One region of the Micromonospora sp. NPDC049903 genome, then DNA from elsewhere that is predicted to be linked to it. Evidence: riboswitches for the same ligand, from Rfam matches in the RefSeq annotation. Region 1 holds a riboswitch; each other region holds the start of a gene.

Region 1 (5,276 bases):
TCTCGTGCTGGTAGCGGATGTCGAGATGGTTGGTGGGCTCGTCGAGCAGCAGGTGGGTGGCCTGCTGGGCGAGCGCGCGGGCGATCAGCACCCGCTGTCGCTCCCCGCCGGAGAGCTGGGCGAACGCCCGCCCGCTCAGGTGCGTGGCACCGACCCGGCTCAGACAGCCGGCGGCGATCTCGTGGTCGGCCCGACCGGCCCGCTGGAACGTCGACAGGTGCGGTCCCCGGCCGAGCAGCACCAGCTCCGCCACGGTCAGGGCGGTCTCCCCGCCGGTCTCCTGCACGACCACGGCCAGCCGCCGCGCGGCCTCCCGGGCGGGCAGGGTGGACAGCGTGTCGCCGTCCACCGTGACCTGACCGGTCCGGCTGCGCAGGGCGCCGTAGAGCAACCGCAGCAGCGTGGTCTTGCCGCTGCCGTTGGGTCCGATCAGACCGAGGACCCGACCCGGCCGGGCCGTCACGCTGACCCCGTCGATGACCGGGTTCGCGCCGTAGCGCCAGGTGACGCCGGTCGCCTCGATCACGGCTGCTCCCGGAACCGCTGCACGATCCGCTCGAGGCCGTCGATCGACAGCGGCGTCGGCGGCTCGGTGAAGTTGAACAGCTGCGTCATGACCTGGCCGTTGCGGACCGCGTTGAGCTGCTGTGCGCCCGGCAGTCCGGTGAGCCCCTGCTCGACGGCCCGGGGGTCGCCGTCGCCGTAGAGCAGGATCAGCACGTCCGGGTTGCGGCCGAGCAGTTCCTCGACGGTGACCTCGAAGACCCGATCCTTGACGTCGCCGAAGACGTTGCGGAAACCGGCGGCCTCCAACTGCGGATGGGCCATGCTCCCGGTGCCGTACGCGTACGTGGTGCCGCCGCCGACGGTCGGGTAGAGCACCGCCGCGGTACGCCCGGACGAGTCGCCCGCCTCGGCCTGGACCTTCGTCATCCGGTCCTTGAGCGCGGTGACCGCAGTCGTCGCCTCGGCCTGGCGGCCGAACACCCGGCCGTACGTCTCCATCTGCCGGTAGATGTCGTCGAAGCTCGGTACGGCGGTGCTGTCCGGGCACATCGCCGGCTCCTCCAGCAGCGGGATGTCCACCGCCTCCAGGGTGTCGCGGGAGAGGTTGTCGACCTCGCCGAGGACCAGGTCGGGCTCCTGGCTGATCACCACCTCCTTGGAGATCTGGAGGTGGCCGCTGGTGTCGGTCTTGTCGGTCAGCAGCGGGATCCGGTCCAGCTCGGCCTGGGTCTCCGCGTCGTAGTACTCCTTCGGGTACTGCCCGGCGCGGGCGGTGGCCCGGTCCAGGACGCCGAGCGCGTGCAGGTACGGCACGGCGGCGCTCTTGAGCAGCACGACCCGCTGGGGAGGAGCGTCGAAGGTGACGTCCACGCCGCAGTTGGTCACCGTGACCGGATAGCCGGGACCGGCCTCGGTCGGCCCGTCGGCGGCGCCGCCGCACCCGGCGACGAGCAGCACGCACGCGGAGGCGGCGGCGGTGGCGAGGCGGGTTGCCTTCAACATCGGTTCTCCTTGACGGGTGGGCTCTTCAGGCACCGGAGGCGTGCAGACGGCGGATCAGGACCAGCAGGAAGGGAGCGCCGAGCAGGGAGGTGATGATGCCGATCGGGATCTCCTGCGGCGCCAGCAGCACCCGGGCCAGCACGTCGGCCCAGACCAGCAGGATCGCCCCGAGCAGCGCGGCCACCGGCACCACGCGGACGTGCGGCGCGCCGACGATGCGCCGGGCCAGGTGTGGCACGACCAGGCCGACGAACCCGATGCTGCCGGCGGCGGAGACCAGGATGCCGACGCTGAGCGAGACCAGCACGAGCAGCCGGAGCCGGAACCGGTCCGGCGAGACGCCCAGGGTGTGCGCGGTCTCGTCGCCGATGGCCAGGACGTCGAGTCGCCGCCCGACGACGGTCAGGTAGCCGATGGTGCCGATCAGCACCACCGCGGCGATCAGCAGCAGGGCGTTCCAGCGGGCCAGACCCAGCGACCCGAGGAGCCAGAACATCACCGACCGGGCGCCCTCGGCGGACCCGGAGGCGAAGATCAGGAAGCTGGTGGTGGCGTACAGCGCGTACCCGACGGCGACTCCGGCCAGCAGCAGCCGGATGGAGGTGACCCGGCCGCCGCTGCGCGCGATCAGGAAGACCAGCAGCGACGCGCCGAGCGCGCCGACGAACGCGCTGGTGGAGAGCGCGTACTGGCCGAAGCCGGCACCCGCGCCGAACAGGATCGCGGCGGCCGCGCCGCTGGAGGCGCCGGAGTTGATCCCGAGCAGGTACGGGTCGGCGAGCACGTTGCGGACCATGGCCTGCAACGCCACCCCGCAGACCGCGAGCCCGGCGCCGACCAGCATGCCGAGCAGGACCCGGGGCAGCCGGACCTGCCAGACGATCGCCTGCTGCGGCCCGGTCCAGGTCACCTCGCCGGGCACCCCGACGAGCTGGTGCCCGATGATCCGGGCCACCGTGAGCGGGGGGATGCCGATCGCCCCGGCGCCGACCGCGACCAGCCCGGTCAGGACCAGGCCGATAGTCAGCGCGAGCAGCCAGAGGCCGGTCCGGCGACGCTGCGCCGCCACGCCGAGCACGTCCGTCCGGCTCGTCGGCAGGGTGGTGACGCTCACCGCACTCCCACGCAAAGTCGTTGTTCTTGCCAAGTCTTTGCAAAAACTAACACCATGATCATGCCAGCGGAAGGCGGATGAGTCGTTGTTCACCCGCCGCTCGACCCGGCGTCGCGGCGCGGACATCACACCGGCGCGACGGTCGTCGGGCGCGATCCGGACGCTAGGATCCGAGACGGTACTGGTTCGCCCCGGCCGTCCGGTCGGAGCGTCGTAAGAGGGAACCCGGTGTGAATCCGGGACTGCCCCGCAGCGGTGAGTGGGAACGACCGCCGTCACACGCACTGGACACCTGTCCGGGAAGCGACGGCCAGTAGGAGACCGGCCCAGCCGGTCGCGCCCACGAGTCCGAAGACCTGCCCGTGCCGCGTGCGCAGCCGCGCACGCCGCCGTCGGCCTCGCGGGAGGGCCAGGGCGAGGCCGGTCGTCGCGCCGTGCCCTCCCCAGCCTTCCCCGGAGCCGTACCGCCGGACCTCGAGGGAAGGGAACCCTGGCGACATGACCACTCCGTTCGGCACGAGCACCGTGCTCGGCTATCCGCGCATCGGCCCGCGTCGTGAACTCAAGACCGCGGTCGAGGGCTACTGGGCCGGCCGCGTCGACGAGCCGACCCTGCGGGCCACCGCCGCACAGGTACGCGAACAGACCTGGCGTACGTTGCACGACGCCGGCCTGTCCGCGGTACCGTCCAACACGTTCTCGCTCTACGACCACGTGCTCGACGCGGCCGTCACGGTCGACGCCGTACCCGACCGGTTCCGCCGGCTGGGCCTCGGTGAGCTGGACACCTACTTCGCCATGGCGCGCGGCACCGCACAGGAACCGCCGCTGGAGATGACGAAGTGGTTCGACACCAACTACCACTACCTGGTGCCCGAGATCGGCCCGGACACCGCCTTCGCCGCCCGTGCCGACAAGCCGCTCACCGAGTACGGGCGGGCCCGGGCGCTCGGCATCACCACCCGTCCGGTCCTGGTCGGCCCGGCGACCCTGCTGCTGCTGTCCAAGCCCACCGCCGACGCGCCGGCCGGGTTCCGCCCGTTCGACCGGCTGGACGACCTGGTCGACGTCTACGCCGAGCTGCTGTCCGCGCTCGCCGACGTCGGCGTGCCGTGGGTGCAGCTCGACGAACCGGCGTACGTCGGCGACCGGTCCGACGCCGAGATCCGCGACCTCGGTGCCGCGTACGCCCGGCTCGGCGGGCTGGCCCACCGGCCCCGCCTGTTCGTCGCCGCCTACTTCGGCGAACTCGGCGACGCGCTGCCCGCGCTGCTGGACACGCCGATCGAGGCGATCGGTCTGGACCTGGTCGCCGGGCCCGGCGACCTGGACCGGCTCGCCGGCCACGGCGCGCTGCCGGGCCGGACCGTGGTCGCCGGGCTGGTCGACGGCCGCAACGTGTGGCGGACCGACCTGCGGGCCGCTGCGGCCGTCGGCGCCACCCTCACCGGACTCGCCGACAGCGTGGCCGTGTCCACCTCCTGCTCACTTCTGCACGTGCCGGTGGACCTGGCCGCCGAGACCGACCTCGACCCTCGGCTGCGCGAACGGTTGGCGTTCGCCCGGCAGAAGGTCGACGAGGTGGTCGCGCTCGGTCGGGTGCTGCGCGACGGGGTGGGCGAGTTGCCCGCCGCGCCCCCGCCGGTGCCGTGGCAGTGGCGCGACGACGCGGTCCGCGCCCGCCTGGAGGCGCTGCGGCCCGAGCACACCCGGCGCGGTCCGTACCCGCAGCGCGCCGACGCCCAACGCCGCCGCCTCGGGCTGCCCACGCTGGCGACCACCACCATCGGGTCGTTCCCGCAGACCGAGGCGCTGCGCCGGGCTCGGGCCGAGCACCGGGCCGGTCGCCTCGACGCGGCCGGTTACGCCGAGCGGATGCGGGCCGAGATCGCCGACGTGGTGGCCGAGCAGGAACGGCTCGGGCTGGACGTGCTGGTGCACGGCGAGCCGGAGCGCAACGACATGGTGCAGTACTTCGCCGAACACCTCGACGGCTTCGCCGCCACCGCCCACGGCTGGGTCCAGTCGTACGGCTCCCGGTGCGTACGCCCGCCGATCCTGTACGGCGACGTGACCCGGCGCGTACCGATCACGGTGACCTGGTCCCGCTATGCCCAGTCGCTCACCGACCGGCCGGTCAAGGGCATGCTCACCGGCCCGGTGACCATCCTGGCCTGGTCGTTCGTGCGGGTGGACCAACCGCTGGCGGAGACCGCCCGGCAGGTCGCGCTGGCCCTGCGCGACGAGGCGCGGGACCTGGAGACGGCGGGCATCCGGATCATCCAGGTCGACGAGCCCGCGCTGCGGGAACTGCTGCCGCCGCGCCGTCGGGACCACACCGCCTACCTGGACTGGGCGGTGGCCGCCTTCCGGCTGGCGACCAGCGGCGTCGCCGACGCCACGGCGATCCACACCCACCTGTGCTACTCGGAGTTCGGTGAGGTGCTGCCCGCCATCGACGCCCTGGACGCCGACGTGACCAGCATCGAGGCGTCCCGTTCCCGGATGGAGATCCTCGACGACCTGGCCACCGTCGGCTACACCCGGGGGATCGGGCCGGGTGTCTACGACATCCACTCACCCCGGGTGCCGGATGCGGCCGAGGTGGTGACCGCGCTGCGCCGGGCGGCGGCGGTCGTCGACCCGCAGCGGC
Region 2 (5,276 bases), on a different contig from region 1:
ACGGGACGCATTCAGTTGTGGCCCGGCACGCCGGGTGTCGACACCGTACCGCCCGGTCGCCCTACGGCGCCAGACGGCGTCGACACCCGGCGGGCGCGCGACCCGTCAGGCTATCCGCAGGTCAGGGGGCGGTGATGCTGGGTGCCGTGCCGGTGCCGAAGGACCATCCCTCGACCGTTCCCGGTGCCGGGTTGTAGCTGGTCGCGCCCAGCGTGCTGTAGGTCCAGGCCGCACCGCTGCCGGAGGCGTGCCAGTAGGACCAGTACGCGCTGGCCGGCGGGGTGTTCACGCAGGGCTCGGTGGCGGCGGTCGGCTGGCCGTTGATCCGGCAGATGAACGCCAGGCCCCATCGTTGGGTGCCGGTCACCGCGAAGCCCGCGCCCTGGAGGGCGGCCAGCCCGGTGGCCGGGTCGCCGAGCGCGCACGCCACCTGGACGCCGCCGCCGAGCGGTCCGTAGTCGACCACGACGGTGACCCCCGTCGTGCCGGTGCAGGCGGCGGCGTGGGCGGCGCGCGGCGACGGTTCGACGGCGATCAGGCCGAGCGCGACGACGGCCGCTGCCAACAGGCCGGCGAACCACCGGCGGACGGGACTCTGGACATGGGACATGGGCACTCCTTCGGCTCGGGGAACGGGGATCGGTGTGCGGATCAACGGCAGGGCAGGGTGGGTGCGCCGGGGTCGGCGGTGGCGGCGGAGAGCCGCGCGTACCCGGTGCCGGTGATACCGAGGACGGCCTGGGCGGTGGCGCGGGTGGCGGTGCCCGGGTCGAAGACGCCGCCGTCGAAGTCCACGGCACCCCGGTCGGCCGCCGGCCCGGCGCAGCCGACCTGCAACCCGGTCAGGAAGACCCGGGCCCGCAGCCAGGCCACCGGCCGACCGCCGTCGCGCAGCGCCTGCGCCGCCAGGCCGGTGCTGTTGGCGTTGGCGATCCCGTCGGCGTTGGCGAACCCGCCGTCGACCCGCTGCACCGACACCAGCCAGCGCAGTGCCCCGGCGGCATCGGAGTGCCGACCGGCGGCCCGCAACGCCTGCGCCGTGAGGGCGGTGGCGTCCACGTCGGAGCTACAGACCGACTGCGCCGGCAGCACCGGGTAACCACCGTCCGGGCACCGGGTGCCGGCCAGCCACCCGGCGGCCGACGGCGGCACCCCCGCTGCGGTCCGACGCAACGCGAGAATCGCGAAGGACTGGCTGAACGTGTTGCTGTAGTCGCCCCACGCCGACCGGTCGGTGAACCGGCCGTCGGGCGCCTGCAACCCGCGCAGCCGGGCGACCAGGTCCACCCCGCCGACGTCGGTCGGGTCGCCGCCGCGTACCGCGACGGCGAGGGCGAGCTTGGCGGTCGCGCCCGCGTACGCCTCGGTGGTGCCGTTGCCGACGTAGCCGTCGCGGACGTCCGGCCGGGTGACCCAGGCCAGCGCCGACGCGCCGAAGTCGTCGGCGACACCGGCGGCGGCGAAGGCGAAGACCGCGTCGAGGGTCAACCCCTGGTCCGGGTACGCGACGCCGTCGAAGACGGTCTCGAATCGTTCCCCGTCGACCAGTTGGCGGGCCAGCCAACCGGCGGCCGCGTCGGAGCGGACGCTGCCCACCTGGGCGGGGGCGGCGATCGCCGGGCCGGTGAGTGTCAGGGTGAGGGTGAGGGCGGCGAGTACGCCGCAGAGGAGGGTGAGCAGGCGGTACCGGCTCAGGCGGACGACCATCGGGGCGCGCCTTTCCGGCCCGGCGGTCGTCAGGAACCCGGCCCGCCCGTCAGAACGTGGCTGGCCGGCCTCCGACCCGTGGGCCACGACGGGTGAGGAGCAGGGACTCGCGGGCACGTCGGGTATTCGGGCTCGCCACCGGGGTATCCCCCGGCGGCCTACCGTTGCGGGCCAGCGCCGGACTTCGACCGGACTTCCCCCACACGTGACCGCGGATGTGGAATTGTCGGGCCAGTCTGTCGACCCCCACCGTCGCTGTCAATGTGCGACGGCTCGCACGCCGTGCGTCACGTCCGCTCCCGATGTCGGTGCTCGGGGCTATCGTCCGGCCATGACGAATAGTGATCTTGAGGTTCCCCCGACGCTGCCGACGGCCGAGGAGGAGGACCGTTTCTGGGCGCTGGTGGAGCAGGCGTGGGCCGCGCTGGGGCCGGAGCCGGCGGCCCTACGCCGCGCCCTGGTCGGCCGCGACCCCGCGCACGACGACGGGTACGCCATCGACCGGTGGCTCGACCCGTTCGTCGCCGAGCTGCGCCGACTCTCCGCCGACCTGTCCCGCACCGAGCTGGTCGCCCTCGACCGGGTCGTGGAGCGCAAGCTGTACGACATCGACCGCGCCGACATCCACGAGATCACCGACGGTTCCGACGACGGCTTCCTGTACGCGCGTGGGTACATCGTGGCGCTGGGTCGGGAGTTCTATGAGGCGGTCAAGGCGAATCCGGTGACGGCGGTGCCCGACGCCGGCTGCGAGGGCTTCTGCTACCTCTTCTCCCACCTGCATCACGAGCGGTTCGGCGACTGGCCGGACACCGGCTCGGGGATCAGCCGGGAGTCGTGCATGAATCCGGCCGGCTGGGCCGACGCGTAGCTCGCGGGTCGGCACGACCAGGACGCCACCGGATCGGCGTCGCTTGTGAAGTATGTTCGGTTCGACTCCCTCAATGCCACACACACGCTATCGGCGTATGCACATAAGTGAGCAGACGATCTCTCCCGCGACCGGCACCGTAGTGCTGCCCGATGTCGCGAGGGAGGTGATTCTCATGAAGAAGCTCACGGTTCGCCGGCTGGAGTCGGTGAAGACCAGCGCTGTCGCCGCTGCGTGTGTCGTCTCCTGACGGTGACACACCTGAAGGCCGGCACCCGGACGGCAACTCCGGGTGCCGGCCTTCAACGACCCGGATGAGATGAGCGAAAAGGACGACTGACCATGGCCGGCTACCCACCAGACACACTTGTCCGAGTGCGCCCGTTCGACCACCGAGCGGAGGGCGACACCGTCATCATCGGCGACGTCGAGCGACAGGTGTTCCTGTCGATTCCCGCCGAAGGGCTGGATCTGCTCCACTCGCTGGCCGCCGGCAACTCGGTGGGCGAGGCGGTCCGCCAGTACGAACAGAAGTACTCCGAGACGCCCGACATCACCGACTTCCTCGACGCCCTGGGCGACGAGGGCTTCGTCGAGGTCGACGGCGAGGCCGCCACACCCGGCCCCGCCCCGGCCCCCGCCCCGGCCGCGACGTCCCGCCCCCGGCGCAGCTGGAGCCTGAACTGGCTCAGCCCGACGGTGGCCCGCCGCATGGTCAGCCTCCCCGTGCTGCTGCTCTGCGTCCTGATCATCGCGGGTGGCGTGTACCTCGCCGCGGACGATCCCGACCTGCTGCCGACGCCCGGCGAGACGCTGCTGTTCCCGATCCACTTCGCGGCGCTGACCTGGGCGACGTTCATCCTCACCCTGGTCGGGGTCGCGATCCACGAGGCCGCGCACATGGTCGCGGCGCGGGCGGCGGGCGTACCGTCGCGGCTCGTCATCGGCAACCAGATGTACATCCTGGTGGTCCAGACCGACATGAGCACGATCTGGATGGCGCCGAAGCGGCAGCGCTTCGTCGCGTTCATCGCCGGAACCCTGGTGGACGGTGTGCTCGCCTCGTCCTTCGTCTTCGCCCTCTGGGCGGGCCGGCAGGGCTACCTGCAACTGCCGGAGTGGGGCGCGCTGCTGCTCACGGCACTGCTGTTCACGTACCTGGTCCGGATCATCTGGCAGACGTTCCTGTTCCTGCGGACCGACGGCTACTACATCGTCGCCACCGCGCTCGGTTGCCGGAACCTGATGTCCGACACCGAGGACTACCTGCGCAACCTGGTCGCGCGGATGGTGCGGCGCACGCCCCGGGTGGACCAGTCCGGCCTGCCCCGGCGGGAGATGCGTGTGGTGCGCTGGTACGCCCTGGCGTGGATCGGCGGGCGGTTCATGGCCCTGCTCACCCTGATCTTCGTCGGGATCCCGCTGCTGTGGGGCTTCATCTACCAGTTCCTGCTCTTTGTCTCCGGGCAGGACTCCATGATGGGGTCGCTGGACTTCGTCACCATCGCGGTGATCAGCTTCCTGCTCGACGGGGGTGGGCTGCTGCTGTGGGGCCGCAGCCTCTATCAGAACGCGCGGGAGCGGCGTCGCCGGCACGACGTCCGGTCGGCCCGGGAGCAGGCCCGCTCCGCCACCCCGAGCACCGCGACCCCGACGGTCGTGGAGCCGAGCGGCCAGCAGTGACCCTTCGCTTCCGCCGACTCCCACTCGCGGCCGACCGTGGTCGCGGGTGGGAGTCGGCGGCGTACGGGTGCCGGCCGGTGGATGGCGGGTGGCGCTCAGGCGACGGCGTCGGGGCGGCCCAACCGGCCCGACCCCAGGCCCATCCGCTCCATCAGGTAGTCGACGATCAGGCGCGGGTCGGCGTGAATGGCGCCGCACGGCGTTCTCCGGATCATCCCGCGATCGGTGAAGCGTTGCAGGAACAGCCCGACCCGGGAGCGGGTCGTGCCGATCATCGCGGCGTAGTCCTCGTGGCGCAGCTTGAGGCCGATGCGGATGCTGCGGCCGGACGCGGTGCCGAACCCCTGCGCCAGGTCGAGAAGTCGCATCGCCAGACGCGCCTCGCAGTCGGATGTGGTGTGTTGTAACAGCAGCGAGCGGTGCCGGCGCGCTTTCAACATCTGGCTGCGCAGCCACACGTCGCAGATGTTCGCCTCGTCGAGCAGGTCCCGCATGGCGACGTTTTCGAGCACGATCAGATTCGTGTCGACCACGGCGGCGGGAATGTACTGGTTCGGCATTCCGGGAAGCGAGTCCTCGCCGAAGTACTCGTTCTTCGACAACATGTCGATAATGGTTCGGCGGCCGGTCGGAGAATAGTGCTCCAGGAATATCGCGCCACTGTCGATGAAATAGACACGGCCGTCCGCGCCGTCCGTCTGCAACAGCTCGCCGGCCGCGAGCGCGACCCGCCGGGCCGCCACGGGGTGCGCATAGAGAGCGGATCGCACGCCCTTCATCAGGCGGAGCGTCAGCTCGGATCCGCGCGGCACGAGCATGTCGTCCAGGACACTCGTGGCGGTCCGCGTGCTGGCCAGGGTCATCTCCGTTCACCGTCCCGATGTCTCGTCAGCGCGGTGGGTGCCCAGGGATCGCGCCGGATCATCAATGATCTTGGCGTCCGTTCCTGATACGCTAGCGAGTCGCCCGGCCGCCCGTCAGTCGCGCGTTTTACCGGCACCGGCGGACCGAACGG
Region 3 (5,276 bases), on a different contig from region 1:
GGTGCCGGCCCGGTGCAGGGCGTCGAGCGTCCGCAGCAGCGCCTCCACCCCCGACGGGTCGAGCCCGGCGGTCGGCTCGTCCAGGATCAGCACCCGGGGCCGCAGCGCCACCGCCCCGGCGATCGCCACCCGCTTGCGCTGGCCGTACGAGAGCAGGTGGGTGGGGCGGTCGGCGAGGTCGGTGATCTCCAACGCCGCCAGCGCCTCGGCACAGCGCTGCCGCACCTGCGCGTCGTCCAGACCGAGGTTGACCGGCCCGAACGAGACGTCCTGGAAGACGGTCGCGGCGAACAACTGGTCGTCCGGGTCCTGGAGCACCAGTTGCACCTGCTGGCGGACGTCGAGCAGCCCGGCCCGGGTCCGGCGCAGCGGCACCCCGCCGACCAGCACCGTGCCCGCGTCGGCGGCCAACGCGCCGACCATCAGCCGGAACAGGGTCGTCTTGCCACCGCCGTTGGGCCCCAGCACGGCCATCCGCCGCCCGGCCGGCACCCGCAGGTCGGCGTCGGTCAGCACCGGCCGCTCCGCCTCGTACCCGAAGCTGACCCCGCGCAGTTCCAACAGCGGCGGGTCGCTGACCTCGCGCAGCTTCGCCAGGGGCGGGTCGCCGCTCATCCGAGCGCCACCAGCAGCCGGGTGGCCAGCACCACCGCCGCCAACAGCAGCACGGTGGTCGCCAGGAACGCCACCGACGGTTGCCGCACCTCGGTGCGTACCGCCAACGAGCCGGTGTAACCGCGCAGCGCCAACCCCTCCTCCCAACGCCGGGCCAGCGAGAACGCCCGGACGAAGACCGCGCCGGCCTGCCCGGCCAGTGACCGGTAGGTGCTGGCCCAGGTGCGGTAACCCAGCCGGGCCGCCTGGGCCTGCCGCACCGCGTGCACGCTCTCCAACAGCAGGAACAACATCCGGTAGATCAGCGCGGCCACCTCGGTGACCGCGCTGGGCACCCCGAGACGCTGGAGTCGGGGCAGCACGTCGGCGAGCGGCGTGGTGGCGGCGAACAGCAGCAGGCAGAGCAGGGCGGCGCAGGCCCGACCGGCGGTCGCGGCGGCCGTCGCCAGCCCCTCCGGCGCCCACCGCACGCGCGTCGGGCCGGAGACCGCCACCAGCATCGGCACCGAGCCGGTCAGGATGAACAACAGCGGGGTCCGGGCCGCCCGGACCAGCAGGCGCGGCGGCAGCGCCGCCGGCCCGAGCAACGCCGCCGCCGCGGTCAGACCCACCACCAGGGCACCCGGCCACGGTGGCAGGAGCAACGCGCAGCCCAACAGCCCCAGAGCCAACAGGGCCTTCTCCGCCGGGTGGCGGCGTCGCCAGGGGCTGGCGTACGCCGCCACGTCCAACGCGAGCACTAGTCGGTGGTCTTCTCCCCGGTCGCGGTCTGCTCGCCACGCAGCCGCTGCCGGGTCCGGGCGACCCCGAAGTAGTAGCCGAGGAACCCGGCGCCGAGGGCGGCCTGGAGTGCGAACAACGCCGACTCGATCTCACCCGACGGTGGCTCGTAGATCGAGCTGAACCACGGCTCGTAGTCGGGATGGTCGTTGACGATCGCCTCCTCGGCGAGGGCGTCTGCCCCGGCGAACGGCTCCTCGCCGCTGCCGAGCCCCAGCACCAGCGGCGCCACCGCCAGCGCCACCACGGCGAGCAGCAACAACAGGTTGGTCCGGCCGAACGACTTCACGCCACCGCTCCCTGGGTCGTCGGGGCCGGACGGCGCAGAATGCCGAGCCGGCGGAGTTCCTGCGGGCTCACCCGGACCAGCAACCGGACCACCAGGACGGTGAGCAGCCCCTCGCTGATCGCCAGCGGGATCTGGGTGACCGCGAAGATGGACCCGAACTTGGCCAGCGCGCCGACGAAGCCCGAATCCGGGTCGGGGAAGGCCAGCGCGAGCTGGGCACTGGTCACGCAGTAGGTCGCCAGGTCGGCCAAAGCGGCGGCGAAGAACACCGAGATGCCGAGGCCGCCACCGAGCCGGCGGATCAGCGCGTACACGCCGAAGGCCACCCAGGGGCCGACGATGGCCATCGAGAAGACGTTCGCGCCGAGCGTGCTCAACCCGCCGTGGGCCAGCAGGAGTGCCTGGAACAGCAGCACGATCGTGCCGAGCACACTCATCACGGGGGCTCGGAACAGGATCGCGCCGAGACCCACACCGGTCGGATGGGAACAGGAGCCGGTCACCGAAGGGATCTTCAGCGCCGACAGGACGAAGGTGAACGCACCGGCCGCGCCGAGCAACAACTTCGCGTCGGGGTTCGCGCGGACCTGCTGGACCAGGTTGCGCGCACCGTGGATGACGAACGGTGTCGAGACCGCGAACCATGCCGCCGCCTGCACCGGTGGTAGGTAGCCCTCAGCGATGTGCATGAGTCGACCTCCCCTTCCAACACCTCGTGGACGAGATCACACGTCGGGGTCGGTCTCCTGGCTCCCGGATCGTCGCGAACTCCGGCCTTCCCAGGTCCTCCACGGACCCAGTGGCGTACAAGTCGGAGTGAACTCCCCGGTCACAGTGGCGAGGGCCGCGCCGGTCTCACACCGGCTTCCCATTACCGCGACGGCGCGACGTTATCCGTTCCGCGCACCGGCGCACAAGACTCATCGATGCCCCAGCGGCCGTACTCGGGTGAAGAGTGCCGTTTGTCACGACGATTCCCGGGTAGACGCCAGATCCGTTGCGAGAAGGGGGCCGGCGGGTTGGACGAGAACGAGTTCATCGAGTCCGTGGCGAACCGCACCGGCGCGTCGACGGAACAGGCGACCGCCATCGCGCGCGCCACCCTGACCACGCTGGCCGAGCGGATCGACGGTGGCGAGGCCCGGAACCTGGCCGACCAACTCCCGGAAGGGCTACGGGCGTACACGTTCGCGCCCAGCGAGACCGCCGAACGGTTCGGGCTCGACGTGTTCGTCCAGCGCGTCGGCGGCCGGGCCGACGTCGACCCCGACCTGGCCGAGGCCGGCATCCGGGCGGTGATGGACACCATTCGGGATGACGTCGCCCCCGCCGACTACGACGACGTCATCGCGAACCTGCCGGCCGAACTGTGGCAGGTGGCCAACCCGGCGCCCTCGTACGACGCGCAGCGCGACCGCGGCTAGCGGATCACCGCCCGGTCAGGTGGGGCGCCGGCTCCACGTACACCGGCAGGTGATGCCCGGCCCGGGCGCAGAAGAGGGCGACCTCGTACGCCATGTCCCCCACCTCGGCCGAGCCGTCGATACCGACGGTGAGGATCGCCCCGTTGCCGGTGGTGGCGTGGAACAGGAACGCCCGCGACATCTGCACCACCACCTGGTGCAGCTCACCCTCACCGCACAGTCGGGCGGCGGCCAGACCCAACGCCTGGAGACCACAGACCACACTGGACAGTTGCTCGGCGATCTCCTCGTCGATGCCCCGCGAGGCCCCCAGCATGATGCCGTCCGGGGAGAGCACCACCGCGAACTTGGCACCGGGCACCCGATCCACGATGTCGTCGAGCGCGTCGTTGAGGTTCTCGGCGGTGACCAGGGCATGGGTCATAAGGGCGCTGTCCTCTCGTCGAAACTCCTACGTTCGTACCAGAGAAGACCCGGCGTCAGGGGGCTGACACTCCCCCTGATCCTGTTCCCTGATCCTCCTAACGTACGACGACGCTGGTCACCCTAATCGGACGGGTCGGACGGCACGATCACGCCGGGAATCGCTCCTCTGACCGACGGTGACGCCCGCTCAGGACGACGACACCGGGCCACGCAACCCCACCAGGCCGGGCACCGCGGCACGACCCAGTTCGGCGCCGCTGGCCGGGTCGAGCCATCTCAGTGCGTCCCGCCCACCCACATAGAGGCGACCGCTGTCCGGGCCGAGGAGGAGACCGCTGACGGGAGCGTCGACCGGCCGTTCGGCAACGACCCGCAGACCGACGGCATCCACGGTACGCACCACACCGGCCCCGCCGAGGAACAGTCGATCGTCGTCCGCCGTCGCGTACGCCGGGCCGGAGGCGACGGGGACGGCGGCGGTGCGGCGTACCGTCAGCTCCTCCGTGGAGATCTCGGCGACGGTGCCGGAGGTGAGGTCGGCGACGTACAACCGCGAGCCGTCCGGGGCGATCGCCATGGCGTGCCCGTCGGCCGGTCCCTCCCCGAACGGGTGCGGCAGGTCCACGCAGAACGCCCACCGCTCGTGCAGGTGCAGCGTGTGCACGAAGGCGTGGACGTCACGGCCCGGCCGCCCGCTGATCCGGTCCCGGGTATGCCGGTGATCGGGTTGGTGGGTGTAGAGCGTGTACAGGACGCGACGGTCCGGGGCGAGCACGGCCTGCCGCCCGTCGCCGCGCATCTCCTCCTCCGCGTCCGCCGGGATCGTCTGCTTGAGGCGGGTCTGCAACGGGCCCGCCACACCGGTGGCGAGGTCGACCACCCGGACCCGGTACCGGTCCGGTGCCTGCGGCGGCAGCCACTCCAGCACGAACAGGCCGCGGTGGTCGTGGCTGAACGCCTCCGGGACGACGTTGCCCGGCAGCCGTAGTCGCTGCCGCACTCCATCCGCGTCGGCGATCAGCACCGGCGTGACGTCCCGCCCGGCCGGAGACGCTGCGGTGACGCTCACCGCCTCGGTGGTCAGTGCCACCCACGTGCCGTCGGCGGAGACGGTCTGCGGCACCCAGCGGCCTGGCAGCCGCACCCGCGCGGAGGCGACACCCGTGGCGGTCTCGATCCGCCAGAACGCGGTGTCGGCACCCTCCGGTGCGCTCGCGTACACCGACCGCCCGTCGGCGGCGGCCACGGCGTGCGGGATGACCTGCCGCTCGGCGCCGCGCAGCAGGGCGACTCCGTCGGCCAGCTCCAAGAGCAACGGATCCGGCGGCACCGCCGCCACCCGGGACCCGGTCGGATCACACCCGACCAGCGTCGCGACGCCCGCGCCCACCAGCGCGGACAACAGGGTACGTCGGGTGGCCGTCCTCGTCGCCATCATGCCCGGATGACACCGCCACGCCGATCCCGGTTCCGTCAGCGGACAGTGGAACCTGGACGACGCGACCGGTGTCAGGACAGTGATCCCACCGGAGGTTTCCCTGGACGACGAGGAGTTCGTCACCCGCGCGCAGGCAGGTGACCTGGAGGCGTACGAACTCCTGGTCGCCCGGCACACCGCGTCCGCATACCGGACGGCGATCCTGCTCGGCGCGGGATCCGACGCGGAGGACGTGGTCCAGGAGGCGTTCGTGAAGGGCTACCGGAAACTGTCCCGCTATCGCGGCGACGCCTCGTCCCGATCC
Region 4 (5,276 bases), on a different contig from region 1:
CAGCGCGAAGCCGGCGAGGACGAGGGTCCCGGTACGGGCCAGGGCGCGCTCGGACACGGCGACGTCATCGGTGCGCGTGCGGGTCTTCCCGGTCTCGGTCATGACGTCCCTTCCGTGGTCGCGGAGCCGGGCAGCAGGTGTCCGAGCAGGAGTTTGAGGATGAGCATCGGTGCCAGCCAGGCGAGTGCCGTCGGGACCGGCGACAGCGTCACCGCCGCGACGAGCAGCACGGTCGAGGCCGCGAACGCGAGTGGGCGTTTCAGCGCCGGTGCGGCGGTGGCGATCAGCACGGCGGCGGCGAGGGTGCCGGCGTAGAGCACGATCGCGGTCGACCACGGGTACGCGGGCAGGACCAACGCGACGACGGGCAGGTGGACGTGGGCCGCCACGAAGACCAGTTGTCGTCGGACGACGTCGGCGCCGGTGTGGAACCGCCTCGATGCGGACACGGTGGCGTTCACGACGGCACCACCGAACAGGTCGAATCCGAGCACCGTCAGCAGGAGGACGATCGGCACCGGGTAGCCGGCAGCGGCGCCCACGGCCCCGGCGATGGTCGCGCCGACACCTGCGGTGAGGTAGCTGAGCCGACTCTCCGCCCGCGTGGCCCCGGGCGCGACGAGCAGGTCGTTGAGCCGCGAGACCGGACCGCGCGGCGGACTCGGGGACGTGGTCGTGGGCATGGCCGCCGTTCGCTCGGAGACGATTGGTGAACTATCGCTCAGCATAGTGAACGTTTGTGCACCCGTCGAGTCGAGGGCCTGCTCGAAGGAGCCCGAGTCGGCGACGTCACTCAGCCCTCGGCCGGGACGGGCTCCTGGATCGCGGTGCCGGAGTAGAGCCGATCGATGGTGTCCCACCAGCGCCGCAGGCCGTCGTGACCCATCGGATCGGTACCAAGCACGTCGGTGATGCGGTCGCGCAGCAGGATGATGGAGAGCTCATGGGCCAGCAGCACGACCGCGAGTTGTGCCCGGTCCACGTCCGGGGCGACCGCGCCCGCGTCGGCCATCCGGTGCATGAGCGAGTCGGCGAACCCCTGCAGCATCCGGTACGCCTCGACCGAGCGCGACGTGGTGCCGACGAGCAGGTGCGCGAGATACCGGGTGGCCGACGGGGAGGACAGCGCGTCGGCCGACGCGAGGAAACGGTCGGGCGGGCCGGAACCGGCTGTCTCGGCGAGTGCCTCCAGTGCGTTGCCCAACACGCCCAGCACGTGCGCGTCGACGGCGGCGACCAGGCCCTCACGCGACCCGTAGTGCTTGATGATGAGCGACTGCGAGACTCCCGCGCGCTCCGCTACCTGCTTGAGCGACGCGGCCGCCGGCCACTGTTCGCCGAAGAGTTCCAGGGCGGTGTCCCGAATGATCGCCTTGGCGGTGCGATCCTCCGGTGCATACATGTTCACCACAGTAGCAATCCCGGCGTGCGGTGCGAACGGGCCGGCAGTGGCACCGGCGTCAGGTCAGTGCCTCGGCCATCCGCCGCACGCCTTCAGTGATCAGCTCGGGGGTGGTGCCGAGGTTGAATCGCGCGTGTCCCGCTCCCCCGGTACCGAAGACAGGGCCGGGACTGAGCGCCACCCGGCCGCGATCGAGGAAGGTCGCGGCGGGGTCGTCGCCGAGACCGAGGGCGCGGCAGTCGAGCCAGGCCAGGTAGGTGCCCTCGCCAGGGCGGTAACGGACCGTCGGAAGGTGTTCGGCCAGCAGCCGGGTGAGGAGGCGACGGTTCTCGTCGAGGTCGTCCACGAGGGCGTCGAGCCATCCGACGCCGTCTCGCAGGGCGGCGACGTGGGCCAGCACACCGACGTGGCTGGGCCCCTCGTTGACCCAGGCGGGGATGCGGGCGAGATCGTCGGCCGCAGCGGGTCCGGCGATGGCGACGGCGGCCTTGAGCCCCGCCAGGTTCCAGGCCTTGGACGCGGAGATGACCGAGAAGGCGTTCTCGGCGCCGGGCACGCTCAGGTACGGCGTGAACCCGGCCCCGGTCAGCACCAGCGGCGCATGGATCTCGTCGACCACCACACGGACACCATGCCGGCCCGCCAGCGCGGCGACCTCGGCGAGTTCGTCGGCGGTGTGCACCGTGCCGGTCGGGTTGTGCGGGCTGCACAGCAGGTACGCGGGCCGGGAGCCACGTTCCGCCGCGCGCCGGAACGCCTCGTCCAGGACCGCCATGTCGATCCGGCCGTCCTCGCCGAGCGGGGCCTCCTCGATGGATCGACCGGTACGCCCCACGACCTGGTAGAACGGCGCGTAGACCGGGCAGTTGACCACGACGGCGTCGGTCGGACCACAGATCACGTCGAGGACCTCGACGATGCCGCTCATCACGTCCGGAACCATCGTGGTGCGGTCCACCGCGATGCCGTCGAAGTCCCACCGGTCGCGGGCGAAGTGGGCGAGCGCCTCGGCGTAGTCGGTGCCGGTGGGGTAGCCCGTGTCGCCGCGCCGGACGGCCTCGGTGATCGCGTCGACGACCGACCCGGCCAGCGGCGCGTCCAGCTCCGCCACGAACATCGGAAGCACGTCGCTCGGGTAGGCGCGCCACTTCTCGCTCGTCCGCTTCCGCAGCTGGTCCAGAGTGAGCTGCCGCAGGGGTGTGGTCTCGGAGGTCACGACACCGAGACTAGTGACTCGATCTTCCGGCAGCGCCGACGGACGACGGTGTCCGGTAGGGTGCTCGGCGGCACGAACTGTTGCGAGGTGCCCCACCCGTGGTGGGGAGAATCGGGAAGCCGGTGAGAGTCCGGCACGGGCCCGCCGCGGTGACCGGGGAGCTGCCGCCCACGCGCGTCACGCGCAGCCACTGGCCCTGCCGGGCTGGGAAGGCGGGCGGTGAGGTGACGATCCGGAAGTCCGAAGACCGGCCTCGCGCCTGGTTGCCCTGCGCTGTGGCCAGGGCCTGGAGCGCAGCGGGAGCCTGCCCATGATCAACGAAGTGTACGAGGTCATCCACGCCCGTCGGGACGTACGCGGTCAGTTCACCGGCGCGCCGATCCCGGCCGAGGTCCTCGATCGGGTGCTGGCCGCCGCGCACGCCGCGCCCAGCGTCGGCCTGTCGCAGCCGTGGGACTTCATCCTGGTCCGCGATTCCGCGCTGCGGGCGGAGTTCCACCGCCACGTGCAGCAGGAGCGGGACGTCTTCGCCGCGACCCTGGACGGGGAGGAGGCGCGCCGGTTCGGCACGATCAAGATCGACGGGGTGCTGGAGTCGACCCTGTCGGTCGTGGTGACGTACGACCCGGACCGGGGGTCCCCGGCGGTGCTGGGTCGGCACGCCATCGCCGACGCCGGCCTGTACTCGGTGTGTCTGGCCATCCAGAACCTGTGGCTGGCGGCCACCGCCGAGGGGCTCGGCGTGGGCTGGGTGTCGTTCTACCGGGAACCGTTCGTGCGGGACCTGCTGCGGATCCCGGCGGGTGTCCGCCCGGTGGCCTGGCTGTGCCTGGGTCCGGTCACCCACCTGGAGCAGGTGCCGGACCTGGAACGACACGGCTGGCGGCAGCGCCGTCCCTGGCGGGCAGCGGTGCACCGGGACCGCTGGGAGCCGGCGGGCCACTGACCCCGACGGCGTAAGGGTGCGTCAGCTCGGGGCGAGGAGGCAGAACTCGTTGCCCTCCGGGTCGGCCATGACCGTCCACGGCAGATCGTCGCGGCCCACGTCCACGGTGGAGGCGCCGAGAGCCCGCAGCCTGGCCGCCTCGCCCTGCGGGTCGTCACCGGGGTACGGGCGGACGTCGAGGTGGACCCGGTTCCAGCCGGTCTTCACGTCGGGCGTACGCAGGAACTGCAGGTACGGACCCACGTCCGCAGCGGAGCGCAGGACCGCTGCGCGGTCGGTAACCTCGTGCAGACGCCAGTCCATGGCGGTGCTCCAGAAGTCGGCCATGGCGCGCGGGTCCGCGCAGTCGACCACGACGGCGGCGACCGGTCCGACGTCCCGGTGGGCCGGTCGCGGGTCCAGGACGCAGAACTCGTTGCCCTCCGGGTCGGCCATGACCGTCCACGGGACGTCGCCCTGTCCCACGTCGGCGAGGGTGGCGCCGAGATTTTTCAGGCGCGCGACCGTCTCGGCGTGGTGGTCCGCCGAGGTGGTGGCGAGGTCGAGGTGCACGCGGTTCTTCACCGTCTTGGGTTCCGAGGAGACGACGAGGTCGACGAAGACGGCGATCGGGTCGGGATAGGCGACGCCCTCGGGTTCGAGGTTGGTGACGCCGGGCTCCTCGCTGGAGATCCCCCAGCCGAGCGTCTCCGCCCAGAAACCGCCCAGCGCGGAGTCGTCCCGGGCCTTCATGTTGATCTGTACGAGCCGTGTTGCCATCCGGCGATGCTAGCGGCAACGCGACACGAATTCGATTCACTTGATGCTGGCCGATACACCTCCGTGAAGTTTTGGGCGTTATGACTGGGTTGTCCGCATTGGAGTTCTATCGTGTCCCTGCGTGACAGCACGCCAACGGGGTTGCACGAGGAGGACAAGGTGAATGGACCGACAGGGATGACGACGGGCGAGTCGAGCAGTCGAGGAAACCGTCGCAAGCTCAAGGCGATTCTGGCCGGAGGGATCGCGCTCGGCCTCGGCGCGACGATCACCCTCGCCGCCTGGAACGACTCCGAGTACGCCTCGGGCACGTTCACCGCCGGTAGCTTCAGCATGGAGGGCAGCACGGACGGCACCACCTACGCCGAGCACCCCACGGCCGGCACGGCGGCGTCGTTGGCCTTCAGCACCGGCTTCGACAACATGAGCCCGGACGACGTGGTCGCCGCACCGTTCGCGGTGCGCCTGACCGCGGCGACGACGTACGACGCGACCGTCACGGTGGCGTCGGCCACCCCCGCGCCGCCCGCCTTCGCCGGCCTCACGTACGGGATCGCGACCGTCCCGACGTTCGGCGACTGTGCTCCGACACCCACGACTCCGACCTGGATCGTGGCCGAGGGCACCGCACTCGACTCGGTGGCCGGCGCGGTGTCGTTCAACCTGACCCAGGGCACTCCGCCCACGACACCCGGCGCTCCGGTGTTCCTGTGCTTCGTCGTCACGGCGGACGCCGGTCTGGTGCAGGGCACGTCGGTCACGGAGACCTGGCAGCTCCTCGCCGAATCCGTGTAGGTGGTGGCCGTGGTCAACCGTCGAAAGCCGGCCGGGACACCACGGCTCCGCCGGACCCGTGCCGTACTCGCCGGTGCCCTGGTTCTCGGCCTGGGCACGACCTCCACGCTCGCCGCGTGGACGGACGGCGAGTACGGCACCGGGTCGTTCGCGGCCAG

Evidence for each region. Region 1 has a riboswitch for cobalamin ahead of metE (5-methyltetrahydropteroyltriglutamate--homocysteine S-methyltransferase). Riboswitches for the same ligand answer to the same signal wherever they lie in the genome.
Region 2: it holds a riboswitch for cobalamin, as region 1 does, so the genes downstream of both, ACIBO1_RS17125 (peptidase) here and metE (5-methyltetrahydropteroyltriglutamate--homocysteine S-methyltransferase) in region 1, are expected to answer to the same signal.
Region 3: it holds a riboswitch for cobalamin, as region 1 does, so the genes downstream of both, ACIBO1_RS19380 (energy-coupling factor ABC transporter permease) here and metE (5-methyltetrahydropteroyltriglutamate--homocysteine S-methyltransferase) in region 1, are expected to answer to the same signal.
Region 4: it holds a riboswitch for cobalamin, as region 1 does, so the genes downstream of both, bluB (5,6-dimethylbenzimidazole synthase) here and metE (5-methyltetrahydropteroyltriglutamate--homocysteine S-methyltransferase) in region 1, are expected to answer to the same signal.

The regions. Positions count from the first base shown of each region.
Region 1 is NZ_JBITKL010000018.1:28,650-33,925, forward strand. It holds gene ACIBO1_RS23490 (ABC transporter ATP-binding protein) at 1-526, opposite strand, end outside; gene ACIBO1_RS23495 (ABC transporter substrate-binding protein) at 523-1,509, opposite strand; gene ACIBO1_RS23500 (FecCD family ABC transporter permease) at 1,535-2,623, opposite strand; cobalamin riboswitch at 2,789-3,002, shown strand; gene metE (5-methyltetrahydropteroyltriglutamate--homocysteine S-methyltransferase) at 3,122-5,276, shown strand, end outside.
Region 2 is NZ_JBITKL010000009.1:235,781-241,056, forward strand. It holds gene ACIBO1_RS17120 (hypothetical protein) at 122-616, opposite strand; gene ACIBO1_RS17125 (peptidase) at 652-1,707, opposite strand; cobalamin riboswitch at 1,807-1,936, opposite strand; gene ACIBO1_RS17130 (DUF4240 domain-containing protein) at 2,039-2,578, shown strand; gene ACIBO1_RS17135 (hypothetical protein) at 2,954-4,261, shown strand; gene ACIBO1_RS17140 (Crp/Fnr family transcriptional regulator) at 4,357-5,124, opposite strand.
Region 3 is NZ_JBITKL010000012.1:34,399-39,674, reverse strand. It holds gene ACIBO1_RS19395 (energy-coupling factor ABC transporter ATP-binding protein) at 1-615, opposite strand, end outside; gene cbiQ (cobalt ECF transporter T component CbiQ) at 612-1,355, opposite strand; gene ACIBO1_RS19385 (energy-coupling factor ABC transporter substrate-binding protein) at 1,355-1,684, opposite strand; gene ACIBO1_RS19380 (energy-coupling factor ABC transporter permease) at 1,681-2,373, opposite strand; cobalamin riboswitch at 2,403-2,578, opposite strand; gene ACIBO1_RS19375 (DUF2267 domain-containing protein) at 2,704-3,108, shown strand; gene ACIBO1_RS19370 (roadblock/LC7 domain-containing protein) at 3,113-3,532, opposite strand; gene ACIBO1_RS19365 (YncE family protein) at 3,722-4,972, opposite strand; gene ACIBO1_RS19360 (RNA polymerase sigma factor) at 5,052-5,276, shown strand, end outside.
Region 4 is NZ_JBITKL010000011.1:16,523-21,798, reverse strand. It holds gene ACIBO1_RS18360 (hypothetical protein) at 1-102, opposite strand, end outside; gene ACIBO1_RS18355 (hypothetical protein) at 99-683, opposite strand; gene ACIBO1_RS18350 (TetR/AcrR family transcriptional regulator) at 794-1,402, opposite strand; gene ACIBO1_RS18345 (MalY/PatB family protein) at 1,461-2,618, opposite strand; cobalamin riboswitch at 2,687-2,889, shown strand; gene bluB (5,6-dimethylbenzimidazole synthase) at 2,929-3,564, shown strand; gene ACIBO1_RS18335 (VOC family protein) at 3,586-4,323, opposite strand; gene ACIBO1_RS18330 (SipW-dependent-type signal peptide-containing protein) at 4,483-5,118, shown strand; gene ACIBO1_RS18325 (SipW-dependent-type signal peptide-containing protein) at 5,128-5,276, shown strand, end outside.